Regions from separate parts of the Streptomyces sp. NPDC093071 genome, predicted to be linked through region 2. Evidence: predicted binding sites of a transcription regulator. Region 2 holds the regulator's gene; each other region holds the start of a gene.
What was found. The regulator HrcA, encoded in region 2, represses chaperone genes, less so after heat shock. The targets are predictions, from matches to a motif close to TTNGCACTCNGNNNNNCNGAGTGCNAA.
Positions count from the first base shown of each region.

Region 1: the regulator HrcA is predicted to act here: its motif matches at 2,044-2,070, upstream of groL (chaperonin GroEL).
Region 3: the regulator HrcA is predicted to act here: its motif matches at 5,052-5,078, upstream of groES (co-chaperone GroES).

Region 1 is NZ_JBIVPH010000004.1:633,181-643,512, reverse strand. Features, by position in the region: gene thrC (threonine synthase) at 1-935, shown strand, start outside; gene ACIQD7_RS19990 (MoaD/ThiS family protein) at 1,010-1,288, shown strand; gene ACIQD7_RS19985 (cold-shock protein) at 1,715-1,918, shown strand; gene groL (chaperonin GroEL) at 2,237-3,865, shown strand; gene ACIQD7_RS19975 (transporter substrate-binding domain-containing protein) at 3,985-4,704, opposite strand; gene ACIQD7_RS19970 (PTS transporter subunit EIIC) at 4,860-6,419, opposite strand; gene murQ (N-acetylmuramic acid 6-phosphate etherase) at 6,462-7,406, opposite strand; gene ACIQD7_RS19960 (MurR/RpiR family transcriptional regulator) at 7,562-8,479, opposite strand; gene ACIQD7_RS19955 (hypothetical protein) at 8,590-8,946, shown strand; gene ACIQD7_RS19950 (DUF4031 domain-containing protein) at 8,943-9,212, shown strand; gene ACIQD7_RS19945 (Cmx/CmrA family chloramphenicol efflux MFS transporter) at 9,427-10,332, opposite strand, start outside.
Region 2 is NZ_JBIVPH010000003.1:765,616-775,947, reverse strand. Features, by position in the region: gene fxsT (FxSxx-COOH system tetratricopeptide repeat protein) at 1-2,327, opposite strand, end outside; gene ACIQD7_RS14865 (hypothetical protein) at 2,457-2,654, shown strand; gene ACIQD7_RS14860 (DUF3097 domain-containing protein) at 2,694-3,494, opposite strand; gene ACIQD7_RS14855 (MBL fold metallo-hydrolase) at 3,505-4,233, opposite strand; gene hrcA (heat-inducible transcriptional repressor HrcA) at 4,381-5,400, shown strand; gene dnaJ (molecular chaperone DnaJ) at 5,401-6,537, shown strand; gene ACIQD7_RS14840 (nitronate monooxygenase) at 6,639-7,721, shown strand; gene ACIQD7_RS14835 (16S rRNA (uracil(1498)-N(3))-methyltransferase) at 7,718-8,461, shown strand; gene ACIQD7_RS14830 (hypothetical protein) at 8,515-8,889, opposite strand; gene ACIQD7_RS14825 (ATP-binding protein) at 8,976-10,283, shown strand; gene ACIQD7_RS14820 (tetratricopeptide repeat protein) at 10,280-10,332, shown strand, end outside.
Region 3 is NZ_JBIVPH010000004.1:345,853-356,184, reverse strand. Features, by position in the region: gene ACIQD7_RS18485 (polysaccharide deacetylase family protein) at 1-538, shown strand, start outside; gene ACIQD7_RS18480 (YciI family protein) at 660-1,025, shown strand; gene ACIQD7_RS18475 (RNA polymerase sigma factor) at 1,119-2,342, shown strand; gene ACIQD7_RS18470 (THUMP-like domain-containing protein) at 2,363-3,559, opposite strand; gene ACIQD7_RS18465 (polysaccharide deacetylase family protein) at 3,701-4,630, shown strand; gene ACIQD7_RS18460 (hypothetical protein) at 4,627-5,031, shown strand; gene groES (co-chaperone GroES) at 5,177-5,485, shown strand; gene groL (chaperonin GroEL) at 5,593-7,221, shown strand; gene ACIQD7_RS18445 (ester cyclase) at 7,286-7,984, opposite strand; gene ACIQD7_RS18440 (hypothetical protein) at 8,076-8,243, shown strand; gene ACIQD7_RS18435 (hydroxyacid dehydrogenase) at 8,259-9,284, opposite strand; gene ACIQD7_RS18430 (carbohydrate ABC transporter permease) at 9,303-10,172, opposite strand; gene ACIQD7_RS18425 (carbohydrate ABC transporter permease) at 10,169-10,332, opposite strand, start outside.

The sequences.
Region 1 (10,332 bases), on a different contig from region 2:
CCGGGAACCCGACCCACTCCTTCAAGGACCGGGTCGTCGCCCAGGCCATCGAGGCCGCCCGCGCCTTCGGCTTCACCACCCTCTCCTGCTCCTCCACCGGCAACCTGGCCGGCGCCGTCGGCGCCGCCGCCGCCCGCGCCGGCTTCCGCTCCTGCGTGTTCATCCCGCACGACCTGGAAGAGGGCAAGGTCGTCATGGCCGGCGTCTACGGCGGCGACCTCGTCGCCATCGAGGGCAACTACGACGACGTCAACCGCTTCTGCTCGGAGCTCATCGGCGACCCGATCGGCGAGGGCTGGGGCTTCGTGAACGTCAACCTCCGCCCGTACTACGGCGAGGGCTCCAAGACGCTCGCGTACGAGATCTGCGAGCAGCTCGGCTGGGTCGTCCCCGACCAGATCGTCATCCCGATCGCCTCCGGCTCCCAGCTCACCAAGATCGACAAGGGCATCCAGGAGCTCATCAAGCTGGGCCTCGTCGAGGACAAGCCGTACAAGATCTTCGGCGCCCAGGCCGAGGGCTGCTCCCCGGTGTCGGTCGCCTTCAAGGAGGGCCACGAGGTCGTACGGCCCCAGAAGCCGAACACGATCGCCAAGTCGCTCGCCATCGGCAACCCGGCCGACGGCCCGTACGTCCTCGACATCGCCCGCCGCACCGGCGGCGCGGTGGAGGACGTGAACGACGAGCAGGTCGTCGACGCGATCAAGCTGCTCGCCCGGACCGAGGGCATCTTCGCCGAGACCGCGGGCGGCGTGACCGTCGGCGTCGCGCGCAAGCTCGTGGAGAACGGCCTCATCGACCCGGAGCTCACCACCGTCGTCATCAACACCGGCGACGGGCTCAAGACCCTGGACGCGGTGGCCGACACCTCTCGGGAGACCGTCACCATCCGCCCGAGCCTGGACGCCTTCCGCGACGCCGGCCTGGCGCACTGAAGCATCCCCCGGCACCCCGGCTCTCCGGCACCCGGTACCCCGGCCCTCCGGCCCTCCGAAAGGTCACGCACGTCATGGCAGTGAACGTCCGCATCCCCACCATCCTCCGCACCTACACCGGCGGCCGGTCCGAGGTCCAGGCCGAGGGCGCGACCCTCGCCGAGGTCATCGCCGACCTGGAGAAGAACCACACGGGCATCGCCGCCCGCGTCCTGGACGACCAGGGCAAGCTGCGCCGCTTCGTGAACGTCTACGTGAACGACGACGACGTGCGCTTCGAGCAGGGCCTGGAGACGGCCACCCCGGCCGGCTCCGGCGTCTCGATCATCCCGGCGGTCGCCGGCGGCTGCTGAGCCGTATCCGCCGAGCGGTATCCGACGGGCGGTTCCCGTTGTCCCGACTTTCTTGAATTGCCCCTTCCGCGTCCATAAGCGGAAGGGGCAATTCTGCATGGTTGAGCGCGGTAGAGTTGGGGAAGTCCCCTCCGCTGCTCATGCCGGGCGCATATGAAAACGCGCCTCGACCTGACAAGAAGCAGTCAAACTGTGTGCGCGTTGTGCACCTTCTGCGCGCTTTGCCGGGCCCGACTTGCCCCGCGATTCAGGGGAATCTCCCCAATCCTCCTTTCCGCGCTGCCCAGAATTCTCGCCCGAATGGCCTGTTGCAGAGGGCAGTTGGACAGATACATTCAGCGGCGGTCGACGCGTTCCGGCGCAGGGTCTGACCCGGGGTTCGTGAAGTGCGGCCCCGCGCAAGGGCCAGTAACAGGGGAGTTAGGCATGGCTCAGGGCACCGTCAAGTGGTTCAACGCGGAGAAGGGCTACGGCTTCATCGCGGTCGACGGTGGTGCGGATGTTTTCGTCCACTACAGCGCGATCCAGATGGATGGCTACCGCAGCCTCGAAGAGGGACAGCGAGTCGAGTTCGAGATCTCGCAGGGCCAGAAGGGTCCGCAGGCGGACATGGTCAAGCTCGCCGTCTGAGCGAGGCGCGATCGGCCACCGACGCAACGCCGTCGAGGGGCCCGCATCCCCCAGGGGACGCGGGCCCCTCGCGCGTTCCCGGACCCCTCTGACCCCAGCCGCCCCTTCCCGAAACCCGAGAGTCGCTTGCACTCTCCTAGGGCGAGTGCTAATCATTGGCGTTAGCACTCGGAAGGTGAGAGTGCTACGAGGATCGGGCAGACGAGGCCGCCGGCCGGGTGGGGCAAGGAACCACGCGGAGATGCGGAGGCCGTCCGTCGCGGGCGTCGGCGCGGTCCTGGAGCGTTATCCACCCCATGTCCGGGAGGACCACTTCACATGGCCAAGATCATCGCGTTCGACGAGGAGGCCCGGCGCGGTCTCGAGCGCGGCATGAACCAGCTCGCTGACGCCGTCAAGGTCACCCTCGGCCCCAAGGGCCGCAACGTCGTCCTCGAGAAGAAGTGGGGCGCCCCCACGATCACCAACGATGGTGTCTCCATCGCCAAGGAGATCGAGCTCGAGGACCCGTACGAGAAGATCGGCGCCGAGCTGGTCAAGGAAGTCGCCAAGAAGACGGACGACGTCGCCGGCGACGGTACGACCACCGCCACCGTCCTCGCCCAGGCGCTCGTCCGCGAGGGCCTCCGCAACGTCGCCGCCGGTGCCAACCCCATGGCCCTCAAGCGCGGCATCGAGAAGGCCGTCGAGGCCGTCTCCGGCGCCCTCCTCGAGCAGGCGAAGGATGTCGAGACCAAGGAGCAGATCGCTTCCACGGCCTCCATCTCCGCCGCCGACACCCAGATCGGCGAGCTCATCGCCGAGGCGATGGACAAGGTCGGCAAGGAAGGCGTCATCACCGTCGAGGAGTCCCAGACCTTCGGTCTGGAGCTGGAGCTCACCGAGGGCATGCGCTTCGACAAGGGCTACATCTCGGCGTACTTCGCCACCGACATGGAGCGCATGGAGGCGTCGCTCGACGACCCCTACCTCCTGATCGTCAACTCCAAGATCTCCTCCGTGAAGGACCTGCTCCCGCTCCTGGAGAAGGTCATGCAGTCGGGCAAGCCCCTGCTGATCATCGCCGAGGACGTCGAGGGCGAGGCCCTGTCGACCCTGGTCGTCAACAAGATCCGCGGCACCTTCAAGTCCGTCGCGGTCAAGGCCCCGGGCTTCGGCGACCGTCGCAAGGCCATGCTGAACGACATCGCCATCCTCACCGGCGGCACGGTCATCTCCGAGGAGGTCGGCCTCAAGCTGGAGAACGCGGGCCTCGACCTGCTGGGCCGCGCCCGCAAGGTCGTCATCACCAAGGACGAGACCACCATCGTCGACGGTGCCGGTGACAGCGAGCAGGTCGCCGGTCGCGTGAACCAGATCCGCGCCGAGATCGAGAACAGCGACTCGGACTACGACCGCGAGAAGCTCCAGGAGCGCCTCGCGAAGCTGGCCGGCGGCGTGGCCGTCATCAAGGCCGGTGCCGCGACCGAGGTCGAGCTCAAGGAGCGCAAGCACCGCATCGAGGACGCCGTGCGCAACGCGAAGGCGGCCGTCGAGGAGGGCATCGTCGCCGGCGGTGGCGTGGCCCTGCTCCAGGCGTCGACCGTCTTCGAGAAGCTCGAGGCCGACCTCTCCGGCGACGAGGCCACCGGTGCCGCGATCGTGAAGCTGGCCCTGGAGGCCCCGCTGAAGCAGATCGCCGTCAACGCCGGCCTCGAGGGCGGCGTCGTGGCGGAGAAGGTCCGCAACCTGCCCGTCGGCCACGGCCTGAACGCCGCGACCAACGAGTACGTCGACCTCATCGCCGAGGGCATCATCGACCCGGCGAAGGTGACGCGCTCCGCGCTGCAGAACGCCGCGTCGATCGCCGCGCTGTTCCTCACCACCGAGGCCGTCATCGCCGACAAGCCGGAGAAGGCCGCCGCGCCGGCCGGCGGCGGCATGCCGGGCGGTGACATGGACTTCTGATCCTCGGGGATCTCCTGATCCCGGGATCGGCGGTTCATCGCTGAACGCGAACGAGGGCGGCACCCCCTGGTGGGGGTGCCGCCCTCGGGCGTCGTACGGGCGGCACGGGGCCGCTTCCGTCAGGCCGGCGGGGCCAGCAGGCCCGTGTCCTGGCCGGAGCGGCGCAGCGCGTCCGTGACGAAGCCGTTCGTCTTCAGTTCCTCGATCGTGGCGCGGAGGAAGGCGAGGGTTTCCGGGGTGCGGGAGAGGCTGGTGCCGACCGCCTGGCGGATCTCCATGAAACGGCCCTCGATCAGCCGGAGGTCGGGGTTCTCCCGTACGTACGCGGTCAGGGGCTGCCGGATGCCCGCGCCCGCCTCCAGGGACTCGGCCCGGAAGACGTCGACGCCCTCCTCGCCGCGCACGACGGTCGCGTGGGCGAGGGTCCGGGTGAGGAACAGGTCGTAGGCGGAGCCCTTCTTGACCCCGATCCGGACGCCGGGGGCGTCGACCTCCTCGGCCGTGGTGAGCGCGGAGTCGCGCGGTACGGCGTACACCCCCTCGATGACGACGTACGGGGCGGTGAAGGCGACCTCCGCCTCGCGCGCCGGGTCCACGGCGAGGAAGCAGAGGTCGGCCCGTCCGTCCGCCATCGCCTCGAAGGACTTCCGCGCCGCGTCGAAGCAGAGCAGCTCGACCCCGACCCCGAGCCGGGCCCCGATCTCCCGAGCCAGGTCGACGGTGATCCCGGAGGGGTTCTCGGGGGTGCCCTGGGCGAGCACCGGGTTCCCGAGGTTGACGGAGGCGCGGAGGACTCCGGTGGGGGCGAGGTCGGCGGCGATGCGCTGCGTGGTCGTCATGGGCGGGAAGTCTAGGGAGCGTCCGGGGGCTTCCGTACGGGGGTGACGGAGGTGCGGGGGGCGTCCCCGTACGGGGGTGGCGGACGTGCGGAGGGCGTCCCCGGGGGCATTCCCGTACAGGGGCGTTTCCGTACAGGGGCGTTCCCGTGCGGGCGTCAGACCTTGGCCGGTTCCTGTTCGGGGTTCGGCTCGGGGTTCTGTCCGGGGTTCTCTCCGCCGTCCCGTCCGGGGCCCGGCGGGGTCGGCGAGGCGGCCACCAGCGTCTCCGGGGCCGCGTCCGTGTCCACGTTGAACTCCTCCAGGAGCCGGGCGCCGAAGCCCCAGAAGTACGTGGCCACGAAGCCGGCCAGGTAGCCGGTGAGCAGGCCGCCCGCGTAGATCGCGATCGTCTCGCCCAGGCCCTTGTTCCCGTCGAGGAGCGGGAAGAGCGCCCAGCCCGACGGGCCGATCGCGGTCGAGCCGACCTTGGCGCCCCACATGCTGAAGAGGCCGACGAAGCCGCCGCCGAAGGCGCCGCCCACGCAGGCGGTGACGAAGGGGCGACCCAGCGGGAGCGAGACGCCGTAGATCAGGGGCTCGCCGACGCCCAGGAAACCGGCCGGCAGGGCGGACTTGATGGTGCGGCGGATGGAGCCGTTGCGGGGGAGCCGCAGGTAGACGGCCATGGCCGCGCCGACCTGGCCCGCGCCCGCCATCGCCAGGATGGGCAGCAGAACGGTGTAGCCCTGCTGTTCGATGAGCGTGGTGTGGATCGGGATGAGCGCCTGGTGCAGGCCCAGCATCACCAGCGGCAGGAACAGACCGCCCAGGAGGAGGCCCGCGCCCGCGCCGGCGTGCGCGAGGAGCCAGTCGGCGAACGTGCCGATCGCGGTCGAGACCTCGCCCGCGACGAACATCAGGCCGAAGATCGTGACCAGGCCGGAGACCAGGACCGTGAGCGTCGGGGTGACCAGGACGTCCAGGGACTCCGGCACCCACCGGCGGCACCACTTCTCCACGTACACCGCGAGGACCGCCGCGCCCAGCGCGCCGAGCACACCGCCCTGGCCGGGGGAGAGGGGCTGGCCGAAGGCGTCGACCTTGGCGACGCCCGGGAAGACGATGATCGCGGCGACCGCGCCGCCCAGGATCGGCGTGCCGCCGAACTCCTTCGCCGTGTTGAAGCCGACGAAGACCGCGATGAGGGCCATGAAGCCGCTCGCGATCGCGGCGAGGGCGGGGGTGACGCCCGGGAGCCAACCGAGGTTGATCAGGAGGCCGTTGAGGCCGGCGATGATGCCGCAGCCGATGAGGGCGGGGATCAGCGGGACGAAGATGTTCGCGATCCGGCGGAGGAACAGCTTGAACGGGGTCTGGTTCTTCGCCTTGCGGGCCGCCCTGATCGCCGCGCCCTGCGCCGCGAGGTCGTCGGCGGAGGGCACCGGGGCACCGTCCGCCAGGGTCTCGGTCGTCGGCGCCTCGGCCACCAGGGCCTCGAACTCCGGGGTCACGCGGGCGACCGTGCCCGGCCCGAGGACGATCTGGTACGTGTCGTCCTCGACGACGCCCATCACGGCCGGCAGGGCCTTGAGTTCCTCGTCCCGGACGAGCGAACGGTCCCGCAGGCCGAGGCGGAGGCGGGTCATGCAGTGGGCGACGGAGGTGATGTTCCCGGCGCCGCCGACGAGGGGGAGGATCGCGGCGGCGACGGCGCGGTTCTTGTCGTCTGTGCTCATGGTGCGGTGGTGCCTTGCTGTGCGTGGGGGAGGGGGGAGGGCTCAGGCGGTCTTCGCGTGCAGCGCGGCGCGCAGGTGGCCCCGGGAGTCGGCGAGGAGCTTGCCGGCGGTGGGGGCGTCGACGTCCGCGAGGATCATGAGGATCGCGTTCTTCACCTCGCCGTCGGCGGCGGCGAGGGCGGCCTCGATCTGCTCGTCGGGCGCGCCGGTGGCCAGTGCGACGATCCGCCGCGAGCGGGCCTGGAGCTTCTCGTTGGAGGCGCGGACGTCGACCATCAGGTTCCCGTAGGTCTTGCCGAGCCGGATCATCGTGATCGTCGAGATCATGTTGAGGACGAGCTTCTGGGCGGTGCCGGCCTTGAGCCGGGTGGAGCCGGTGAGCAGCTCGGGGCCGGGGACGACCTCGATGCCGTGCTCGGCGGCGGCGGCGAGCGCGCTGTCGGCGTTGCAGGACAGGCCGACGGTGAGCGCGCCGAGGGCGCGGGCGTGCTCGACGGCGCCGATCGCGTACGGGGTGCGGCCGGAGGCGGAGATGCCGACGACGGTGTCGTCGGGGGTGAGCCCGAGCGCGGTGAGGTCCTCGACGGCGAGCTCCTTGGAGTCCTCGGCGCCCTCGACGGCCTTGACCATGGCGGAGGGGCCGCCGGCGATGAGCCCGACGACCTCGGCGGGGTCGGTGTTGAAGGTGGGCGGGCACTCGCTGGCGTCGAGGACGCCGAGGCGGCCGGCGGTGCCCGCGCCCAGGTAGATCAGACGGCCGCCGCGGGCCATCCGCTCGGCGGTGGCGTCGATGGCGGCGGCGATGGCGGGCAGCTGCCGGGCGACGGCGGCGGGGACGGTCTGGTCCTCGCCGTTCATGGTGCGGGCGATCTCCAGGGTCGGGAGCTGGTCGATCTCCGCGAGCTCGGGACGGAAGGCCTCGGTGGTGAGGGTGGCGAGCTGGGCGCGGAGTTCGGAGTACGTGGAAGCGGAGGCGGAAGCGGACACGTGCGGCTCTTTCGGTACGGCGGCGTCGTCGGCGCCGGGGCTTTACGGGTGCGGGTGCGGGTGCTTCGGCGGGTGCGGGTCCTTCGGCGGGTGCGGGTCCTTCGGTGGGTACGGAGGTTTCGTCGGGTACGGAGGTTTCGTCGGGTACGGGTGCTTCAGCGGGTGCGGGGCGCGTGCCGGTGGGCGAGGGCCTCGTACGAGGCGGCGAGGGCCGGGGCGGCCGTCTCGTACGTCCGCTGGGTGACGCAGGTGAACAGACAGTCCACGACCAGGAGTTGGCTGGTGCGGGACGACATGGCCGCCGGGCGGAGTTCGCTCTCGCGGGCGGTGGAGGTGGTGAGGACGTGGTCGGCGTACTGGGTGACGGGTCCGTCCGGGCGGCCGGTGATCGCGACGGTCGTCGCGCCGTGGTCGAAGGCCACCCGGAGCGGTTCTATGACGTCGCCGGTCGAGCCGGAGTGGGTGATGGCGATGGCGACGTCGCCGGAGCGGAGCTGTACGGCGTTGGTGACGGCGAGGTGCGGGTCGCTGTGGGCGTGCGCGACCAGGCCGATGCGGAGCAGCTTCTGGCCGAGGTCCTGGGCGACGAGCCCGGAGGCGCCGACGCCGTAGATGTCGACGCGGCGGGCGGTGGCGAGGGCGGCGACGGCGGCGCCGAGCTGGACGGTGTCGAGTCCGGCGGCGGTGTCGGCGAGGGTCTGCTGCTCGTCGTAGGCCAGCTTGGCGACGACGTCGGCGATGGGGTCGTCGACGGCGATGTCGGCGGTGACGGCGGGCGCGCGGCCGGACTGCTGCTGGGCGGCGAGCCCGGCGAGGGCGAGGCGCAGGTCGCGGTAGCCGGGGTAGCCGAGGAGGCGGGCGGTGCGGACGACGGTCGCCTCGCTGGTGCCGGTGAGCTCGGCGAGGCCGGTGACCGTGAGGGCGGCGCAGCCGGCCGGGTCTCCGGCGACGGCCTCGGCGACCCGCTGCATGGAGCGGGTCATGGAGGGCGCGAGGGTCCGCACCTTGGCGGCGAGGGCGGCGGGGGCCGGGGGCGCGTCGCTGCTGAAACTTTCCTTCACGTCATTGGTCACGCCTGAAAGATACTTTCGGAAGGGTGGGGCGACAAGCCCCTTCCGGTGTCCGGATCCGGAAGGGACCTTCGCCCTTCCCGCCTCCTCCCGGGCCGGGTGACAATGAGGGAATGGACGACATCGACGCGGTGGAACAGGCGCTGCACACCGCCCGCGCGCTGGTACTGGCCGATCTGGCGGCCCGGAAGGTCGCCGCGGCGGAGGTCGTGTCGATGGTGGAGGAGTCGGTGACCCACCGGCGCTGGTGGGTCGAGCAGTGGCCGGAGGGCGTGTCGTACGTCGCGGGGCTCGTCGCCCAGGACGTGCAGGACTCCCTGCTCGAACGGTACGGACGCTGGCCGATCTGCCCCGTCTGCGCCTCGGGCGACCCGCACGCCCTCGACGTGGAGCCGGAGCTGGGCCCGGACCCGCACTGGGTCTGCGGCAAGCAGGGCGTGGTGGTGGCGCCGGTGGGCGGGCTGACGTGACGCTTTACATCGACCCGCCGACCTGGCCGGGGCACGGCCGCATGTGGTCGCACCTGGTCAGCGACGTCTCCTTCGAGGAGCTGCACGCCTTCGCGGCCGCGATCGGCGCCCCGCGCCGCGCCTTCGAGCGCGACCACTACGACATCCCGGCCGACCACTACGCGGCCGCGGTGACCGGCGGCGCGGTCGAGGTCGGCTCGAAGGAACTCCTCCACCGCCTCACGGCGGCGGGCCTGCGGAGGCCGAAGGGGCGGCCGGCGGGGTGAGGGGGCGGCGGGAGCGGGGCCGTACGAGATAGAGGTCCCGGCCCCGACCGGACGGGCCTGCTCCGACCCGGCCTCTTGTCTTACGGACCCGGCCCGGCTCTTACGGACCCGCCTCGGCCAAGCCCCGGTCTCTACGGACCCGCCTCGGCCAGGCCCCGGCCTCGTGGGCCCGGCTCCCGCCCCCGGCCTCGCGGGTCCGGCTCCCGCCCCCGTCTCAGCCCCGCAGAGCGCGCTCCCGGTCGTCCCGCTCGGGGGCGGTGGCCGGGCTCCCGGCCACGACGTGGCCGTCGCCCGGTGTCCGGCGGGACAGCTTCAGTGCCACCGCCGCCACCCCGAGCCCCACCGCCGTCATAGCGGCGCCCGCCCACGCCGTGGAGGCGAAGCCGAGGCCCGCGTCGATGACGGTGCCGCCGAGCCAGGGGCCGCCGGTGTTGCCGAGGTTGAAGGCGGCGGTGGTGGTGGCGGCCGCGAGGGTGGGGGCGGCGCCGGCCACGTTGAACATGCGGGCGTTGAGGGCCGGGGCGGTGTAGAAGGCGGAGACGCCGAGGAGGAAGGCCAGCAGGACCGTGGCGACCGGGCTGGAGGCGAAGAGCGCCAGGGCGATCAGGAAGACGGTCGAGGCGGCGATGCCGCTGAGCATCACCCCGAAGAGGTGCGCGTCCGCGACCCGGCCGCCGATCGTCGTGCCGACCAGGGCTCCGATGCCGAAGAGCCCGAGGACGATCGAGACCCAGTTCTCGCCGAGGCCGGAGACGTCGGTGAGGAGCGGGGCGAGGTACGAGAAGGCGCAGAAGACGCCGCCCGCCGCGAGCGCGGTGACGGCGACCGAGAGCAGGACCTGCCGGTCGCGGTAGATCGTCAGCTCCCGCTTGAGCCGGGGCCGGGTCTCGGGGAGCGGGATGTGCGGGATGCGGGTGAGGACGCCGACGAGGGCGATCGCGGAGGCGAGGCCGACGGCCCAGAAGGCGGCGCGCCAGCCGAGGCGCTCGCCGAGGAAGGCGCCGGCGGGGACGCCGAGGACGTTGGCTATGGAGAGCCCGCCGATCATGACGGCCATGGCCCGGGCCCGCGCCCCCACCGGCACCATCGCGATGGCGACGGCCGCGCCGACCGCCCAGAA
Region 2 (10,332 bases):
AGGGTGTCGAGCGCGCGGGTCCAGGCGGCCGGGTCCGTGACCGTCCAGCGCAGGTCCTCCGGCATCAGGTCCTCCGGACAGGCGCGGATCAGGCCGAGGGGGATGACGCGGCCGGGGGCGAAGGAGGCGCACAGGGCGAGGAGGTCGACGGCCTGCGGTTCCGTGCGGCGGAGCCGGAGGACGAGGGCCGACCAGGAGATGAGGGAGGGGCGGGGCACGTCGCCACCCGCCGGGGACTCGTCGACGCCGGAGAGGTCCCTGCCCGCCGGGGGTTCGTCGACGCCGGAGAGGTCCCTTTCCCTGACCAGGGCCAGGTATGCGGCGGCCGCCGTCCCGGAATCGCCGAGCCAGGCGGCGGCCCGCGCGAGCGGCAGGGGTACGTCCCCGACCTCGGCGGCGACCTCGTCGGCCTCGGCCGGCGTGAGCTGCGGGGTGTGACGCAGCAGGAAGCCGATGGACTCGGCACGGTGGAAGCCGGGGACCTCCAGGACGTCGGTGTGGTTCCGCCAGGCATGGTGGCGGGAGGTGATCAGGACGTGGCCGGGGCCGTGCGGGAGCATCGCGTCGACGTCCTCGACGGCGTCCCAGCCGTCGAAGACCACGAGCCAGCCGGAACGCGGCTCACCGCGACGCAGGGCCTCCAGCACGGCCGCGACCCGGTCGCCGGGCCCGCTCACCACCGGAAGGTCCAGCGCGGCGGCGAGCTCCCCGAAACGGATGCGCCGGGCGTCGCGGTCCTCGGAGCCGACCCACCAGACGACGTCGTAGGAGGAGCTGAAGCGGTGGGCGTACTCGGCGGCGATCTGGGTCTTCCCGATGCCGGACACGCCGACCAGGGCACAGGCGGTGTCACCGTGCCCGGAGCCCATCAGCCGTTCGTGGAGCGCACCGAGGACGTCGTCGCGGCCGGTGAAGCGCTGGTTGCGCAGGGGGACCCCGCCCCAGATCCCCGGCGGAGTCTCCGGATGGCGGGCGGGGCCGCCCGGAGGGGGCCGGTGGATCACGACGCGGGGCGTGATGCCGAGCCTGTCGAGCAGCCGTGCCTCGGCCTCCTCCTCACCGATGCCCCAGATGCCCACCGGTTCCAGCACCGTGGCCGCGGAGGGCAGGAGGTGGCCGGCGAGGGTGACGGCGGCGAACCGGTCGGCGTGGGCGGCGACGAAGCCGCGCAGGACGTCGTTCCACTCGCCCACGGGCCGGAGACCCGGCTCGAAGAACGATTCGTCCAGGACGAGGAGGACCCGGCCCGGGAAGAGCAGCAGGTCGCCGAAGACCTCGTCGAGCGACATCCGGGGGTCGGGATCCCAGCGCAGGAGGGTGGGGGACAGGCCGTTCGTCTCCAGCCGGTGGGCGATCCACGCGGCCCAGGGCCGTTGGCGGCCGGGGAAGACGACGGTGACGGTCGACGCGGCGCTCCCGGGGGCCGGCCGGACCGGTGCTCCGGAATCCGGGTCGTACGGGATCTCCGGAGGCGCCGTGGACGCACCGGCCCTGAGCGCCGCCACTTCCCTGCGGAGCGCGGCCAGTTCGTCCTGGCTCCGGGCCGCCCTCTCCTCGGCCTCCCGGCCCTCCGCCTCCTCCTCGGCAACCGCCGCCGCGTCGGCCGCCAGCAGGGTGTGCTCCAGGTCGGCACAGCGCTGCTCGGCCAGCGCGACACGCCGCTCGGCCGCTTCGAGCGCCGCCTCCAGCTCGGCGACCCGCCGCCGCAGCGCCTCGTGGTCGGTGAGCACGCGGTGTTGCTCCGCGCGCAACAGGCTCAGCTCGACCCCGGCGGCCCGGTGGGCGGCCGCCTCCCGCGTGAGCGCCTGCCGTTCGGCCTCCAGGGCCACGACGCGCTCCTGGTGTTCCAGCAGGGAGGTGGCCACCGCGTCGGCCATCGTCCTGGCGAGGGCCTTCTCCTGGAGGGCGGTGGCCAGCCGGTCCTCCAGCTCCTGGATCCGCCAGGCGCGGGTGTTGCCCGACTTGAGGGCCGCGCGCTGCGTACGGGTCAGGAGGAGCCGTGCCTGCGGGGACATCGGGCGCCCCAGCTCCTTGCCGACGTCCTCCACCAGCGCGTTGACGAAGTGGTCCGGGGCGACGGTCTCGCCGCTGAGGTAGCGGCTGACGCTGCTCGCGCTGTAGCGGCGCAGCACGGCGTACCTGCGCACGGAGGTCTTGAGCTCGGAGAAGCAGCGGCGCAGCGCCTCGGCCAGCTCCCGGCGCTCGCCCACGACGTCGTCGGGGATCGGGCGCAGGCCCATGAGCAGGGCCTTCGCCGCGTCGTCCAGGGGGACGAGCTCACCCGTGACCGGCGCGCCACCGTCCTCGTCGTGGTGTCGTTCGTCCACCCGTGCCGCTCCTCGGGGTCGTGCCCGGACCGTGTCCCACAGCATCCGCAACACGTAGAGCTTGGCGCAACACGTTCCGCCCTGCGGAGAGTTGACGCACCGACCGGTCACTCCCGAAAGGCGACGACGATGACGCGCAGGACCCCTTCCGAGGCGACGACGAACAGCGCCCCTTCCGAGACGGCGACGGACAGGACCCCTTCCGAGGAGACGGCGACGGGCCGGACCTCCCTCAAGGTGACGCTCGCGCTGGCGGGCGCGGCCGTCTCCGGTGCCGTACGGGCCGTGGTGGCCTGGTTCCTGAAGGGCGCCACGGACGGCTCCTGACCGCGCCGGAGGCGTACGGGACGGCGCCGCGCCGGAGGGCTACGGCGCCGTCACGAAGTCGATCAGCTCCTCGACCCGCCCGAGGAGCGCCGGCTCCAGGTCCTTGTACGAGGTGACCCTCGACAGGATGTGCTGCCAGGCCGCGCCCGTGTTGTCCGGCCAGCCCAGGGCCCGGCAGACGCCCGTCTTCCAGTCCTGGCCGCGCGGGACCGCCGGCCAGGCCGGGATGCCGAGCGAGGACGGCTTCACCGCCTCCCAGACGTCGATGTACGGGTGGCCGACGACCAGGACGTCCGGCGAGATCACCCGCGCGGCGATCCGGGACTCCTTGGAGCCCGGGACCAGGTGGTCCACCAGGACGCCGAGGCGGGCGTCGGGCGCCGGGCCGAACTCCGCGACGATCGCGGGCAGGTCGTCGACGCCCTCCAGGTACTCCACGACCACGCCCTCGATCCGCAGGTCGTCGCCCCAGACCCGCTCGACCAGCTCCGCGTCGTGGCGGCCCTCGACGTAGATCCGGCCCGCCCGCGCCACGCGCGCGCGTGCGCCCGGCACCGCGACCGATCCGGAGGCCGTACGGGTCGGGCGGGCCGGCCCCGCGGCCGGGCGGACCAGGGTCACGACCTTGCCCTCCAGGAGGAAGCCGCGCGGCTCCAGCGGGAAGACCCGGTGCTTGCCGAAGCGGTCCTCCAGGGTCACCGTCCCCGCCTCGCAGCGGATCACCGCCCCGCAGAACCCCGTCGCCACCTCCTCCACGACGAGGTCCCGATCGGCCGGGACCTCGGGGACGGGCGCCGAGCGCTTCCATGGGGGCGTCAAGTCCGGGTTGTAGCTGCGCATTCGGGCGACGTTATGCGACGGAGAAGCGCGTCGCCAGTTCCTCGCGCTGGCGTCGTACGAACGCCGCGTCCACCACCGCCCCGTGCCCCGGCACGTACACCGCGTCCTCGCCGCCGAGCGACAGGAGCCGGTCCAGGGCGTCCGGCCAGCGGGACGGGATCGCGTCCGGGCCCGCCTGCGGCTCGCCCGACTCCTCCACCAGGTCCCCGCAGAAGACCACCTCCGGCGGGCCGGGCACCAGGAGCGCCAGGTCGTGGCCCGTGTGCCCGGGACCCACGTTCGCCAGGAGCACCTGCCGGCCGCCCAGGTCGAGCGTCCACTCGCCGGAGACCACGTGTCGCGGGGCCACCAGCACGTCCGCCGCCTCCGCGGCCGCCGCCGGGTCCAGGCCCTGTTTCACCCCGTCCGCCCGCAGCTCCTCCCGGTCCGGCTCCCGGGCGAGCAGCTCCTCCGTGCCGACCGCGCCGAAGACCTCCGCGCCCGCGAAGGCCGCCGTGCCGAACACGTGGTCGAAGTGCGGATGGCTCAGTGCGATGTGCGTCACCCTCCGCCCGCCCGTGAGTTCCGCCACCTCCGCCCGCAGCTCCGCGCCCTCCGCGAGGGACGACCCCGTGTCGTACAGCAGCACCGCCCGTTCGCCCACGACGAGCCCCACCGTGGCGTCCCAGCCGGGCAGCCGTCGCCGGCCCACCCCGTCCGCGAGCCGTTCCCATCCCCGTGCTTCCCAGTCGACGTCCATGCCCCGACGCTAACCGGTGGGGCGTCGCCTCCTTGCCAGGAGCGACGTGTGCCGCCGTACACTGGCCCGGGATCGCTGGCACTCGGACAGGGCGAGTGCCAAAAGCGGAGCAACCGTAACGACCGACGACAGCTGGAGGTGCGCACGATGCTCAGCGAACGCAGACTCGAGGTGCTGCGCGCCATCGTCCAGGACTATGTCGGGACGGAGGAGCCCGTCGGCTCCAAGGCGCTCACGGAGCGCCACAAGCTCGGCGTGTCGCCCGCCACCGTGCGCAACGACATGGCCGTGCTCGAGGAGGAGGGCTACATCGCCCAGCCCCACACCAGCGCCGGCCGCATCCCGACGGACAAGGGCTACCGGCTGTTCGTCGACCGGCTCGCGGGGGTCAAGCCGCTGTCGACGCCCGAGCGGCGGGCCATCCACAACTTCCTCGACGGCGCGGTCGACCTGGACGACGTCGTCGGCCGCACGGTCCGGCTGCTCGCGCAGCTGACCCGGCAGGTCGCCGTCGTCCAGTACCCCTCGCTGACCCGTTCGACCGTCCGGCACGTGGAACTGCTCTCGCTGGCCCCGGCCCGCCTGATGCTCGTCCTCATCACCGACACCGGCCGGGTCGAGCAGCGGGTCGTGGACTGCCCCGCGCCCTTCGGCGACACCTCGCTCGCCGACCTGCGGGCCCGGCTCAACAGCCGGGTCGTCGGCCGCCGGTTCGCCGACGTGCCGCAGCTGGTGCAGGACCTCCCCGAGTCCTTCGAGGAGGCCGAGGACCGCGCCACGGTCTCGACCGTGCTCGCGACCCTCCTCGAAACGCTCGTGGAGGAGCACGAGGAGCGGCTGATGATCGGCGGCACCGCCAACCTCACCCGCTTCGGACACGACTTCCCCCTGATGATCAGGCCCGTCCTGGAGGCTCTGGAGGAGCAGGTCGTCCTCCTCAAGCTGCTCGGCGAGGCCAAGGAATCGGGCATGACCGTACGGATCGGGCACGAGAACGCCCACGAGGGGCTGAGCTCCACGTCCGTCGTCTCGGTCGGCTACGGTTCGGGCGGCGAGGCAGTCGCCAAACTCGGCGTGGTCGGACCGACCCGCATGGACTACCCCGGAACGATGGGAGCGGTACGCGCAGTGGCACGTTACGTCGGACAGATCCTGGCGGAGTCGTAAGTGGCCACGGACTACTACGCCGTACTCGGCGTGCGCCGCGACGCTTCCCAGGACGAGATCAAGAAGGCGTTCCGGAGGCTCGCGCGCGAGCTGCACCCGGACGTCAATCCCGATCCGAAGACGCAGGAGCGCTTCAAGGAGATCAACGCCGCCTACGAGGTCCTCTCGGACCCGCAGAAGAAGCAGGTCTACGACCTCGGCGGCGACCCGCTCTCGGCCTCCGGCGGAGGCGGCGCGGGCGGCTTCGGAGCCGGTGGCTTCGGCAACTTCTCCGACATCATGGACGCCTTCTTCGGCACGGCCTCGCAGCGCGGCCCGCGCTCGCGCACCCGCCGGGGCCAGGACGCCATGATCCGCCTGGAGGTCGACCTCAACGAGGCGGCCTTCGGCACCACCAAGGACATCCAGGTCGACACGGCGGTCGTCTGCACGACCTGCTCCGGCGAGGGCGCCGCGCCCGGCACCTCCGCGCAGACCTGTGACATGTGCCGCGGCCGCGGCGAGGTCTCCCAGGTCACCCGGTCCTTCCTGGGCCAGGTCATGACCTCCCGGCCCTGCCCCCAGTGCCAGGGCTTCGGCACCGTCGTCCCGACCCCGTGCCCCGAGTGCGCGGGCGACGGACGGGTCCGCTCCCGCCGCACCCTCACGGTCAAGATCCCGGCCGGCGTCGACAACGGCACCCGCATCCAGCTCGCGGGCGAGGGCGAGGTCGGCCCCGGCGGCGGCCCCGCCGGCGACCTGTACGTCGAGATCCACGAGACCCCGCACGAGACGTTCCAGCGGCGCGGCGACGACCTGCACTGCACGGTCACCCTCCCGATGACGGCGGCCGCGCTCGGCACCAAGGTGCAGTTGCAGACCCTCGACGGCCTCGAAGAGATCGACGTCCGTCCGGGCACCCAGTCCGGCCAGTCGATCCCGCTGCACGGCCGCGGCGTCACCCATCTGCGCGGCAACGGCCGGGGCGACCTGATCGTGCACGTCGAGGTCCAGACCCCGGGCAAGCTCGACGCGGAGCAGGAGCGCCTCCTGCGCGAGCTCGCCAAGCTGCGCGGCGAGGAACGCCCCACGGGGCAGTTCCAGCCGGGCCAGCAGGGGCTGTTCTCGCGCCTGAAGGACGCGTTCAACGGGCGGTAGGCCGCGCCCGTACGCATCCCGTACGCAGGGGGAGGGGCGGTGTCCATACATGGATACCGCCCCTTTCCATACCCCTCCCCGCGGCATGACACGATGCCCATATGTCCACCACCGCACTGAACGATCTCTCTCGGTTCCCGATCGTGCAGGCCCCCATGGCGGGTGGCGCCTCCTGTCCTGAGCTGGCCGGAGCCGTCTGCGAGGCCGGGGCGCTCGGCTTCCTGGCCGGCGGCTACAAGACGGCCGGAGGCCTGTACCAGGAGATCAAGCAGGTGCGCGGGCTCACCGCGCGCCCCTTCGGCGTCAACCTCTTCGTGCCGCAGACCGGACGGCCCGCCGACCCGGCCGCCGTCGAGGTCTACCGGCACCAGCTCGCCGGAGAGGCCGACTGGTACCGGACCCCGCTCGGCGAGACCGACGACTCCCGCGACGACGCCTACGACGCCAAGCTGGCCATCCTCCTGGAGGACCCGGTCCCCGTCGTCTCCTTCACCTTCGGCTGCCCCGCGCCCGACGTCCTCGCCTCCTTCGCCCGCGTCCGCACGTACACGCTCGTCACCGTCACCTCCGCAGAGGAGGCCCTCGCCGCCGAGCGCGCCGGGGCCGACGCCGTCTGCGTCCAGGGCGTCGAGGCGGGCGGGCACCAGGGGACGTACCGCGACGACCCGGACGAGGACTGCGCGCCCGGCACCGGCCTGCTCGCCCTCGTCACCCAGGTCCGCGAGAGCACCGGCCTCCCGATCGTCGCCGCGGGCGGGATCATGCGCGGCGCCCAGATCGCCGCCGTCCTCGCCGCCGGGGCCGGGGCCGCCCAGCTCGGCACCGCCTTCCTCGGCTGCCCCGAGTCCGGCGCCCACCCGCTGCACAAGCGGGCCCTGACCGACCCGCTGTTCACCCGCACCGCCCTCACCCGGGCCTTCTCGGGGCGCCCGGCGCGCGGCCTCGTCAACCGCTTCATGCGCGAGCACGGCCCGTACGCCCCCGCCGCCTATCCCGAGGTCCACCACCTCACCGCCCCGCTGCGCAAGGCCGCCGCCACCGCCGGGGACGCCCAGGGCATGGCCCTCTGGGCCGGCCAGGGCCACCGCCTCGCCCGCGCGCTCCCCGCCGGGCGGCTGGTCGAGGTCCTCGCCGCCGAACTCGACACAGCCCTCTCGGAACTGGCCCACAGGAGCACTTCGTGACCGCACCCGTCTTCGTCGTCGACGCCGTCCCCGGCGCCGGGACCTTCCTCCTGGACGGTCCCGAGGGCCGCCACGCCGTCTCCGTGAAGCGGCTGCGGGAGGGCGAGAAACTCGTCCTGGCCGACGGCCGGGGCCGCTGGGCCGCCTGCGAGGTACTGGCCGCCGAGGGCAAGGACCAGCTCACCGTGCGGGTCGCCGAGGTCCACGAGGACCCCGAGGACGAGCCCCGGATCACCGTCGTCCAGGCGCTCCCCAAGGGTGACCGGGGCGAGCTGGCCGTCGAGACCATGACGGAGACCGGCGTCGACGCGATCGTCCCGTGGGCCGCCTCCCGCTGCATCACCCAGTGGAAGGGCGACCGGGGCCTCAAGGCGCTCGCCAAGTGGCGGTCCACCGCGCGCGAGGCCGGCAAGCAGTCGCGCCGCACCCGCTTCCCCGAGGTCGCGGACCTCATGACGACCAAGCAGGTCGCCGCCCTCCTCGCGGAGGCCGACTTCGCGGCCGTCCTGCACGAGGACCGCGACCACCCCAGCGGCGCGCTCGCCACCGCCGACCTCCCCGCCAAGGGCTCGGTCGTCCTCGTCGTCGGGCCCGAGGGCGGGGTCTCCCCGGAGGAACTCGCCGCCTTCGAGGCGGCCGGCGCGAAGCCGTACCGGCTGGGCCGCAGCGTGCTGCGCACCTCCACGGCGGGCACGGCGGCGACGGCCCTGGTCCTGGGCCGGACGGGCCGCTGGAGCTAGGACGAGGGGCGGGGAGCAGGGGTTAGGGCCAGGGCTGGGGCTGGGAGCGGGGGCTAGGGGCCCGAGGACCGGGGCCGCCCGGCCGTCAGTTCGTCGAAGAGCGGCCAGCCGTCCTCCTCCCGCGTCCCGTTCGCGGCGGGGACGAGGTCACGGGCCAGCGCCGCGTCGAGGAACCGGCGGACGACCCCGGGCTCGTCCAGGTTGAGCCGGCCGCCCCCGGCGGCGAGCACCTCGTGCCGGCCCATCGGGAAACCGGCCACCGCGCGGCCCGGCGCCTCCCGGAAGACCAGCCGGAGCAGGGCGTGCGGGCGCTCGGCGCGGCGCAGGGCGAGCACGGTCCGGCAGTCGGGGTGCCGGTGCCGGACGTTCCAGAGCCAGACCGTGCCGTCGTCCACCGTCAGCCCGCGCGGGGCCCCGTCCCGTCTCATGCGGCGCAGTGTACGAAGGACGTACGGAGGAAAGAGGGGGCCAACCCGGTGGACGGCCGCCCCCGGGGGCTCCTTAGGGTGGCCGCATGGCCGACGAGTCCCCCCTGATCCGCAGTCTCCGCGCCGCCGTGGCCGCCACCCCCGGCGACGTGCCCCTGCGTCTCCACTTCGCCGAGCTCCTCCTCGCGGAGGGGCGGAACGACGAGGCCGTCGCCGAGGCGGCCGTCGCCCTCCAGCACGCGCCCGGGGACGCGGACGCCCGCGCCCTGATGGTCCGCGCGATGGGTCTGCCCGCGACCCCGCCCGCGACCCCGCCCCCGCCCGCGACCGCGACGGAGACCCCGGCCCCGGCTCCGACTCCGGCCCCGGACGCCCCCGCACCGGACGCCCCCGCCCCCTCCTTCGACTGGAACGCCGCCGAGCAGCAGGTCCAGGACCTCGTCGGGCCCCGCTTCCTGGAGGACCCGCAGGCCGCCGACGGCGACGGCACCGCCGGGGACGCGGCCGCCTGGGACGTCGACGCCCCCGGCTCCGTCCGCCTCGCCGACGTCGGCGGCATGGAGGAGGTCAAGGACCGCCTGGAGGCCGCCTTCCTCGCCCCCATGCGCAACCCCGAACTGCGCAGGCTGTACGGCAAGTCGCTGCGCGGCGGCCTGCTCCTCTACGGCCCGCCCGGCTGCGGCAAGACCTTCATCGCCCGGGCCGTCGCGGGCGAGCTCGGCGCGAGCTTCCTCACCGTCTCGCTCTCCGACGTCCTCGACATGTGGATCGGCGCCTCCGAGAAGAACATCCACGACATCTTCGAGACCGCCCGCCGCCAGGCCCCCTGCGTCGTCTTCCTCGACGAGCTGGACGCCCTCGGCGCCAAGCGCTCCCGCACCCACCACAGCGGCCTGCGCAACGTCGTCAACCAGCTCCTCACCGAACTCGACGGCATCGCGAGCGGCGCCGGCAACGAGGGCGTCTTCGTGCTCGCCGCCACCAACGTCCCCTGGGACGTCGACATCGCGCTGCGCCGCCCCGGCCGCCTCGACCGCACCCTGCTCGTGCTGCCGCCCGACGCCGCCGCCCGCGAGGCGATCCTCCGCTACCACCTGCGCGAGCGCCCCATCGAGGCCGTCGACCTCGGCAAGCTCGTCAAGGCCACCGAGGACTTCTCCGGCGCCGACCTCGCCCACGTCTGCGAGACGGCCGCCGAGACCGCGCTCCTCGACTCCGCCCGCAGCGGCTCCGTACGCCTGATCACCACCAAGGACCTGCTCGGCGCGGCCAAGCAGATCAAGCCGTCCACGGAACCGTGGTTCGCCGCCGCCCGGAACGTCGCCATGTTCGCCAACGAGGGCGGCCTCTACGACGACCTGCTCGCCCACCTCAAGCGGAAGCGCAAGCTGTGAGCGAGGCGGAGGCCCGGGGCGCCCACGGCACCGCGATGCGGCGCGCCGA
Region 3 (10,332 bases), on a different contig from region 2:
GATCGACGACGGGGCGGAGAAGGACCCCGAGTTCGTCACGATGATGAAGGAGCTCAAGGTGCCCTTCACCATGTTCCTGACCGACTCCGCCATCCGCGCCGACTACGCCTACTTCTCCCCGCTGGTCGCCCAGGGCCACGGCGTCGCCAACCACACGCTCACCCACCCCAACCTGCGCACCCTCTCCCCGGACGCCCAGCGCCGCGAGATCTGCGGCCAGCAGGAGAGGCTGAAGGAGCGGTACGGCACGGCCCCGCGCCTCTTCCGCCCGCCGTACGGCAACTGGAACGAGGCCACCCGCACGGCGGCCGGCACCTGCGGGGTGGACGCGATCGTGCTGTGGCGCGAGTCCATGCAGATCCAGAACATGCAGTACCAGCGCGGCGACCGGAAGCTCCACCCCGGCGACATCGTCCTCGCCCACTTCCGCGGCCCGTCCGAACTCAAGGGCCGCACGATGACCGAGATGACGGCCACCATGCTCCGCCGCATCCAGGAGCAGGGCTTCACGGTGGCGCGCCTGGAGGACTACGTCTGAGGGCCCCGTACGGGTCCCCGGGAAACTCCTCCGCGCGCGGTGTCGATGCGGGCGGTCCCCGTTCGTCGTAGGAGTGAGAGGCGGGGGACGGCCCCCGCCACCGCGCTCGTGAGGAGACACCATGCCCCGCTTCATGACGTTCGTCCGCGTCGAGGAGGACACCATCGACATGGCGGACGCCGACCCCGGCTTCGAGGAGCGGATGGGAGCGCTCTTCGAGGAGATCACCAAGGCCGGCGTCATGCTGGACACGGCAGGCCTCAGGCCGACCGCCGAGGCCACCCGCATCACCTGGTCGGAGGGGAGGCTCTCCCTCACCGACGGCCCCTTCACCGAGACCAAGGAGGTCGTCGGCGGCTACGCCCTGATGCAGTGCAAGGACCGGGCCGAGGCGCTGGAGTGGGCCAAGCGCTTCCTGGCGGCCCACCCGCCGCACTGGACGGTGGGCCTGGAGGTCCGCGAGGTCGAGGAGCAGCCGGGAGCCTGAACCCCGGAGGCTGTCGGTGCCGTGTGCTGTCATGGGGACGTGACGGCACACGGCGCGGCTTCGGTGGGAGACGTCCTCGACACCGTCTTCCGGATGGAGTCGCCGCGCGTCGTCGCGACCGCCGCGCGGATCGTCCGCGACCTGGGCATCGCCGAGGAGATCGCCCAGGACGCCCTGGTCGCCGCCCTGGAGGAGTGGCCGCGCACGGGCGTCCCGGAGCGGCCGGGCGCCTGGCTGACGGCCACCGCCAAGCACCGCGCCGTCGACCTCGTGCGGCGGCGCGAGACCTACGCCCGCAAGCTCGCCGAGGTGGGCCGGGCGCTCCCGGGGGAGTCGTACGACCCCGAGCCGTCGGGGCCCGGCGACATCGACGACGACGTGCTGCGGCTGGTCTTCACCACCTGCCACCCCGTCCTCTCCGCCGGGGCGCGGGTGGCGCTGACGCTGCGGCTCGTCGGCGGCCTGCGGACGGACGAGGTCGCCCGCGCCCTGCTGCTGCCGGAGGCGACCGTCGCGGCCCGGATCACCCGCGCCAAGCGGACGCTCGCGAGGACGGGCGTGGAGTTCGAGGTGCCGTACGGCGAGGAGCGGGCCGCCCGGCTCGGCTCCGTTCTGGAGGTCGTCTACCTGATCTTCAACGAGGGGTACGCGGCGACCTCGGGCGACGACCTGCTGAGGCCCGCACTGTGCGAGGACGGGCTCCGGCTCGCCCGCGTCCTCGCCGCCCTCGTCCCCGGGGAGGGCGAGGCGCAGGGCCTGGCCGCCCTGCTCGAACTCCAGGCCTCCCGGACGGCCGCCAGGACCGGACCCGACGGCCGGCCGGTCCTGCTCGCCGACCAGGACCGGCGGCGCTGGGACCGGCTGCTGATCCGGCGCGGCTTCGCGGCCCTGGAGCGGGCCGGGGACGCGCGGGCGTACGGGCCGTACGCCCTCCAGGCCGCGATCGCCGCCTGTCACGCGCGGGCCGCGTCGTACGGGGAGACCGACTGGGCGCTCATCGCCGGGCTCTACGGGCGGCTCGGCACCCTCGCGCCCTCCCCGGTGGTCGAGCTGAACCGCGCGGTGGCCGTGTCCAGGGCCGAGGGCCCGGCGGCGGCCCTCCCGCTGGTCGACGCCCTCGCCGCCGACCCGTCCCTGGCGCGCTACCACCTGCTGCCCAGCGTCCGGGGAGACCTGCTGGCCCGGCTGGGACGGACGGCGGAGGCCCGCGCCGAGTTCGCGCGCGCGGCGGCCCTCACCCGCAACGAGAGCGAACGGGCGCTGCTGCTGGGGCGGGCGCGGGAGACGGGGACCACGGAGGGACCGCCGGCCCCTTAGGGGGCCCGGGGCCGCAGGCCTCAGCGCCCCCCGTCCGCCCGGACGGGCCGTCCGATCAGCATCGTCGGGGCGCCCGCGACCCGGGTGAGCAGGACCGTCGCCGCGTTCGGGCCCTTCGGCTTCACCTTGCGGCGGATCTCCTCCGGCTCGACCGCCGAGCCCCGCTTCTTCACGGTCAGGGTGCCGACCTCCCGCTCCCGCAGCAGCGCCTTCAACTTCTTGAGGTTGAAGGGGAGTTCGTCGGTGATCTCGTACGCGGCGGCGTACGGGGCGGGGACCAGGGCGTCCGAGGTCACGTACGCGATCGTCTCGTCGATCAGGCCGCCGTCCAGCTCCTCGGCCACCTCGGCCACCAGGTGCGCGCGGATCACCGCGCCGTCCGGTTCGTACAGATAGCGGCCGACCGGCCGGACCGCCGGGTCGGGCAGGCCGCGTCCGGTGACGGTCGTGCCGGAGGGCAGCAGGGTGGCCCGGCGCGCGCCCGGCTCCGTGCCGAACCACAGCACCGCCTCCTTCACGTCCCCGCCGTCCGAGATCCACTCGGCCTCGGCCTCCGCCGGGACGGCCTCGTGCGGGATGCCCGGCGCCACCTTCAGGGCCGCGCGGGGGGCCTTCCGGGCCGCCTCGACCGCCCAGGACAGCGGCGGGGAGTACGCCTCGGGGTCGAAGATCCTGCCCCGGCCGCCGCGCCGCGCGGGGTCGACGAAGACCGCGTCGTACGGGCTGGTGTCGATCTCCGTCACGTCCGCGCACCGGACCTCGATCAGGTCGGACAGGCCGAGCGACTCGGCGTTGGCGCGGACCGCCTCGGCGGTCAGCGGGTCGCGGTCGACGGCGAGGACGGAGATCCCGGCGCGGGCGAGGGCGATCGCGTCGCCGCCGATCCCGGAGCACAGGTCCGCCACGCTCCCGACGCCCAGCGCCTTCATCCGGGCCGCCCGGTGGGCGCCGACCGGGGCCCGCGTCGACTGCTCGACGCCGTGGGGCGTGAAGTACATCCGGTACGCGTCCTCCGCGCCGAACTTCGCCACCGCCCGCTGCCGCAGCCGCGCCTGGCCGAGCGCCGCCGTGACCAGCTCGGCGGGATGGTCGCGGCGCAGCCGGGAGGCGACCGCCAGCTCCCGGGCGGGGTCGTAGTCGCGCAGGGCGGCGAGGAGCGTCTGCCCCTCGGGGGCGAGCAGGGCGGCGAAGGAGGCGAGGTCGGTCACCCGTCCCATTCTGGCCCCTGTTCCGGCGCCGGGGAGCCTGTGGGCCGGCCGGGGGACGGTGGGCCGGGTACGGCGGTGTCGCGGCCCGCGGGGGCCGTCGCGCTGACAGGATGCGGCGCCATGCAGCTCGTACGACAAAAGGAACAAAAGATGAGAAAAGGCGTGCACCGCTCCCGTCGGACGCTCGGAGCGGCGCTCGTCGTCGCCGCCCTCGCCTCCGCCGCCACGGCCTGCTCCGGCGCCGGGCCGGACCGCACCGCACCGCCTTCCCCCGCCTCCGGCCGGCAGGCCCCGAAGCAGGGCGCCGCCGCCGCGCCCGAGTCGCAGGCGCAGAAGGCCGAGAAGGCCCGTCTCCAGAAGGCCGCCCGCGCGCTCGCCGCCAAGAAGTGGGGCCTGGCCAAGCCCCCGCTCGAAGCGCCCGCCCCGCCCGCCGTGAAGCCGAAGATCACCACCCGCAAGGGCTTCGAGACGAAGAGCGCGGGGATGCCGCCCGTCTTCACCACCGTGCCGACCAAGGAGAAGATCGTCTTCCTGACGATCGACGACGGCTCGGAGAAGGACCCCGAGCTGCTGCGGATGATGGACGAGCTGAAGATCCCGTACAGCGCCTTCCTCAGCGACTACGTCGTCAGCGACGACTACGCCTACTTCGCCCGGATGCAGAAGTCGCAGAAGGGCGGGGTCGCCCTCAACAACCACACCCTCAACCACCGTTACCTGCCCGGACTCTCGTACGCCCGGCAGGAGCGCGAGATCTGCGGGATGCAGGAGGTCATCGAGAAGAGGTTCGGCAAGCGGCCCACGCTCTTCCGCCCGCCGTACGGCAACTACAACGACGACACCCTGCGGGCGGCCAAGTCCTGCGGGATCGAGGCCGTCCCGCTGTGGGCCGCCGAGGCCTTCCCCGACCGCATGGAGTGGCGCGAGTGGGACCGGGACCTGCACCCCGGCGACATCGTCCTCACCCACTTCCGGGGCAAGGAGGACTGGAAGGGCAGCATGGCCGACATGGTCCGCCGCGTGATGAACGTGATCACGGCCAAGGGGTACGCGGTCGCGAAGCTCGAGGACTACGTGTGAGGACCGGGAGGCGCGGGCGGCGCCGGGCCGCCGCCCTGGCCGTGACCGGAGCGCTGCTCGCCCTCCCGGCCCTCACCTCCTGCGCCTCCCCGGCCGGCCCGGTCGACTCGATCGAACGGCTCGGCCGGAGGGCGGCGGAGGAGATGGGGCCGCCCCGGCCCCCGGCACGTCCGGCGGAACGGGCGGGGGTGGAACGGGCGGAGGCCGGACGGGCGGTGGTGGAGCGGGCGGCGGTCGAACGGGCAGAGGCCGTACGGGCCGGGGTCCCGGAAGGGGAGCGCTGCGCGGCGCCCGGGGAGGGGTCCCGCGCCGGACGCGGGCCCGCCCCGGAACCCCGTACAACCGCGCACCCGATCACGCCACGGAGCGATGAATTGGCACTCCGCTTGACCGAGTGCTAATCGCGGTCATAGTCTCGGCTCTGGCACTCCCCACCGGAGAGTGCCAACACAGCGACGGGCAGGTCCGGCACCCGCGACGACGGATCCACCTGGTTCGCCACCTCAGACAGTCAACCCCGTGATCTCCGAAGGGGGAGGTCGGATCGTGACGACCACCAGCTCCAAGGTTGCCATCAAGCCGCTCGAGGACCGCATCGTGGTCCAGCCGCTCGACGCCGAGCAGACCACCGCCTCTGGCCTGGTCATCCCGGACACCGCCAAGGAGAAGCCCCAGGAGGGCGTCGTCCTGGCCGTGGGCCCGGGCCGCTTCGAGAACGGCGAGCGCCTGCCGCTCGACGTCAAGACCGGCGATGTCGTGCTCTACAGCAAGTACGGCGGCACCGAGGTGAAGTACAACGGCGAGGAGTACCTCGTCCTCTCGGCCCGCGACGTGCTCGCGATCGTCGAGAAGTAAGTCACCCCAGGCCAGAAGGCTTTGAGCTGCGCCCCGAGGCCCCTTCCCGGGCGCCCCGGGGCGCCGTTCGTTCCACCAGCAGATTCCGAGAGGGCTGAACCGCTCCCATGGCGAAGATCCTGAAGTTCGACGAGGACGCCCGTCGCGCCCTTGAGCGCGGCGTCAACAAGCTTGCCGACACGGTGAAGGTGACGATCGGCCCCAAGGGCCGCAACGTCGTCATCGACAAGAAGTTCGGCGCCCCCACCATCACCAACGACGGCGTCACGATCGCCCGCGAGGTCGAGATCGAGGACCCGTACGAGAACCTCGGCGCCCAGCTGGTGAAGGAGGTGGCGACCAAGACCAACGACATCGCGGGTGACGGCACCACCACCGCCACCGTGCTCGCCCAGGCCCTGGTCCGCGAGGGTCTGCGCAACGTCGCCGCCGGCGCCTCCCCGGCCGCCCTGAAGAAGGGCATCGACGCTGCCGTCAAGGCCGTGTCCGAGGAGCTCCTCGCCACCGCGCGCCCGATCGAGGACAAGTCCGACATCGCCGCCGTCGCCGCGCTCTCCGCGCAGGACCAGCAGGTCGGCGAGCTCATCGCCGAGGCGATGGACAAGGTCGGCAAGGACGGCGTCATCACCGTCGAGGAGTCCAACACCTTCGGCCTGGAGCTCGACTTCACCGAGGGCATGGCCTTCGACAAGGGCTACCTGTCCCCGTACATGGTGACCGACCAGGAGCGCATGGAGGCCGTCCTCGACGACCCCTACATCCTGATCAACCAGGGCAAGATCTCCTCGATCCAGGACCTGCTCCCGATCCTGGAGAAGGTCATCCAGGCCGGTGGCGGCAAGCCGCTCCTGATCATCGCCGAGGACGTCGAGGGCGAGGCCCTGTCGACCCTGGTCGTGAACAAGATCCGCGGCACCTTCAACGCCGTGGCCGTCAAGGCCCCCGGCTTCGGCGACCGCCGCAAGGCCATGCTCGGCGACATCGCCACCCTCACGGGTGCCACCGTCATCGCCGAGGAGGTCGGCCTCAAGCTCGACCAGGCCGGTCTGGACGTGCTCGGCACCGCCCGCCGCGTCACCATCACCAAGGACGACACCACCATCGTCGACGGTGGCGGCGACTCGTCCGAGGTGCAGGGCCGCGTCAACCAGATCAAGGCCGAGATCGAGGCCACGGACTCCGACTGGGACCGCGAGAAGCTCCAGGAGCGCCTCGCGAAGCTGGCCGGCGGCGTGTGCGTGATCAAGGTCGGCGCCGCCACCGAGGTGGAGCTGAAGGAGAAGAAGCACCGTCTGGAGGACGCCATCTCCGCGACCCGCGCCGCGGTCGAGGAGGGCATCGTCTCCGGTGGTGGCTCCGCGCTCGTCCACGCCGTCAAGGTCCTGGAGGGCAACCTCGACAAGACCGGCGACGAGGCCACGGGTGTCGCGGTCGTCCGCCGCGCCGCCGTCGAGCCGCTGCGCTGGATCGCCGAGAACGCCGGCCTGGAGGGCTACGTCATCACCTCCAAGGTGGCGGAGCTCGACAAGGGCCAGGGCTTCAACGCCGCGACCGGCGAGTACGGCGACCTGGTCAAGGCCGGCGTCATCGACCCGGTGAAGGTGACGCGCTCCGCCCTGGAGAACGCCGCCTCGATCGCCTCCCTCCTCCTCACCACCGAGACCCTCGTGGTGGAGAAGAAGGAAGAGGAGCCGGCGGACCACGGCCACGGCCACGGTCACGGCCACTCCCACTGAGGCCCGTAGCTGAACGCTGAGGCCCGGTGCCCCCGTCGCGGGGGCACCGGGCCTCAGCGCGTCCCTACTCCTCCACCGCTCCGAGCCGCTCCATGAGCCCGAGCATGTCGTACTGCCACCAGTCCTCGACGACCTTGCCGTCCTCCCGGAAGCGCTGGATCAGCGTGCCGGTGATCCGGACGTCGATGCCGGTGGGCTGGAGGCCCATGAAGTCGCCGGTGTGGGTGGCGTCGCAGGTCCAGCGGGTACAGACGCGGTCGCCCTCGGCGATCTGGTCCTCGACGGCGAAGGCGAAGTCGAACCCCTGCCGCCACATCCCGATGCCGCGGCGGATCGCGTCCATGCCGAGGGAGTCCTGCACGTCGGAGGGGTCGTGGCTGTGGCACCCCTCGGCGATCACCTCGTCCAGCGGCGGAAGCTCCCCCGGCGTGCCGATCAGCTCCAGGAACCGGCGCGCGGCTGCTTTGTACATCTGCTCGTCCCGCACGACGTCCAGGTCCGTGAAGGTCGGCATCCCGTCACAGAGCGCGACCATCTCCTGGAAGAGCCGGTCGGTCTCGGGAAGGTGCGAGTTCCGCATCGCCTCGTCGTACGAGGGGAACTCGACGATCTCCACGAAGTGGGACCCGTCGGACCGGTCCTTCCCGAGAAGGCTGTGGGTGGCCGTCCGCTTCCCCCTGGTCTGCTCGGCCCACCGGTCCATGAGCCGGTTCATCTCGTCGAAGCGGCTCGTCCTGCAGTCGATGATCTGCACGAAGGTCATGACGCCTCCCGGGGCGGCAGGGACGTTTCCATTTTAGGTTCGGGGGGCGCGGGGCGCCCTGGCAGCATGGGGGCGTGGAGCGGGGGATCCCGTGCGGACCGTGCCCTTCTTCGTCACGGCCCGGCTCGGCGCGCAGAACGACGTGGTCGCGTACGCGGGCGTGGTCCTGGAGCGGCTCGCGGAACTGGCCGGCGAGGGCCTCCCGGCCCTGCCGACGGCCGCCCTCCTCCTGTACGGCGTCCGCGCGCTGGAGGTCTGAGCGCGGGCCCGGCGGCTACGCCGACCGCGTCAGGTCCGACGCCCGTACCTCCTCCGCGAACGCCTCGCCCCGTACGTACCGCTCCACCTCCCCCACCGCCTGCTCCGCCATCCGGTGCAGTTCGTTGCCGAGGGAGCCCGCCACGTGGGGGGTGAGGAGGACGTTCGGGAGGGTGTACAGGGGGGAGTCCGGGGGCGGGAGTTCCGGGTCGGTGACGTCGAGGATCGCGTCGAGGCGGCCCGACAGGAGGTGGGGGAGGAGGGCGGGTTCGTCCACCAGGGAGCCGCGGGACGTGTTGATCAGGGTCGTCCCGTCCGGCATCGCCGCCAGCTGCGCCGCGCCGATCATGCGGTATGTGGACGGGAGTTGGGGCGCGTGGACGGAGACGACCGTGCTGCGGGCGCAGAGTTCGTCCAGGGACACCGACTCCACGCCCGGGACCTCGGTGTACGGGTCGTACAGGAGGATCTCGACGTCGAAGGGGCGCAGGAGGTCGATGACCCTGCGGCCGATGCGGGAGGCGCCGACGACGCCGACCGTGCGGCGGTGGTTGCCCCAGTCGGCGGACTCCTCCAGCCAGGCGTGGCCGGTGCGCAGTTCGGCGTACCGCCGGGCCGAGCGCAGGACCCGCTTCCCGGCGAAGAGGATCGCGGCGAGCGTGTACTCGGCGACCGGCAGCGCGTTGGCGGCGGCGGCCGACGTGACCCGCAGGCCCCGCTCCCAGCAGGCGTCGGTGACGTGGTGCTTGACCGAGCCGGCCGCGTGGACGACGGCCCGCAGCCGGGGCGCCCGGTCCAGGACCCCGGCGGTGAGCGGGGTCGCGCCCCAGCAGGTGAGGAGGAGTTCGGCCTCGGCGAGGGCGGCGGCCGTCCGTGCGTCGGGGGCCGTCAGGTCGTGGGCGACCAGGTGCGGGTCGGTGCGGGTCAGGGCCGCGAGCCGGGCGCGGTGGGCCTCGGTGAACAGGCGTTCGTCGACGCCCGGGCCCATCGCGAGGAGGAGGGCGGGGCGGTCGTCGGGGTGGTTGTCAGTGGTGGGGTGCATCGTGGGAGCAGGCCTTCCTCACTTGACGCTGCCGGCGGTGAGGCCGGCCTTCCAGTGGCGCTGGAGGGAGACGAAGGCGATGACGAGGGGGACGACGGCGAGCAGGGAGCCGGTGACGACGAGGGGGTAGAAGTCGGGTTCGGCGTGGGCGTTGCTGTTCCACGCGTACAGGCCGAGGCTCAGCGGGTACAGCTTCTGGTCGGACAGCATCACCAGGGGGAGGAAGAAGTTGTTCCAGACGGCGGTGAACTGGAAGAGGAAGACGGTCACGAAGCCGGGCATGACCATGGGCAGACCGATGGACCAGAAGACGCGCAGCTCGCCGGCGCCGTCGATGCGGGCGGCCTCCAGGGCTTCGTCGGGGACGTAGCCGGCGCAGAAGACCCGGGAGAGGTAGACGCCGAAGGGGTTGACGAGGACGGGGATCAGGACGGCCCAGTAGGTGTTGACGATCCCGATCTCGCTGGCGAGCAGGTACATCGGCAGGGCGAGCGCGGTGGTGGGGACGAGCACGCCCAGCAGGACGAGGCCGAAGAGCTTCTCCTTGCCCCGGAAGTCGTAGACATGGAAGGCGTATCCGGCGGCGACGCTGACGAGCGAGCAGGCGAGGGCGCCGAGCCCGGCGTAGAGGAGGCTGTTCAGGTACCAGTGGAAGTAGACGCCGTCGTTGTACGCGGCGAGCCGGGAGAGGTTGCCGCCGAGGTCGAAGCCCTCGAAGGAGAAGGCGTTTCCGGCGAGGAGGCCGCCGGCGTCCTTGGTGGCGGCGGTCAGCAGCCAGACGAGCGGGAAGAGCATGTAGACGGTGGCGAGGACGAGGGCGCCGTTGACGGCCGTCCGCGACAGCCATCTGGTGGCGGGGCGGGTCCCTCCCGTGCGGACGGCGCTCACGCGGTGCGCTCCTTCCGTGCGGTCCGGCGGCCGGTCAGGCGCGTCACCGCGAAGGAGAGCAGCGCGGCCGTCAGGGCGAGGAGGACGGAGGCCGCCGCGGCGAGCCCGTAGTCGTTGCGGTCGAAGGCCGCGGTGTAGGCGTACATGTTCGGCGTCCAGG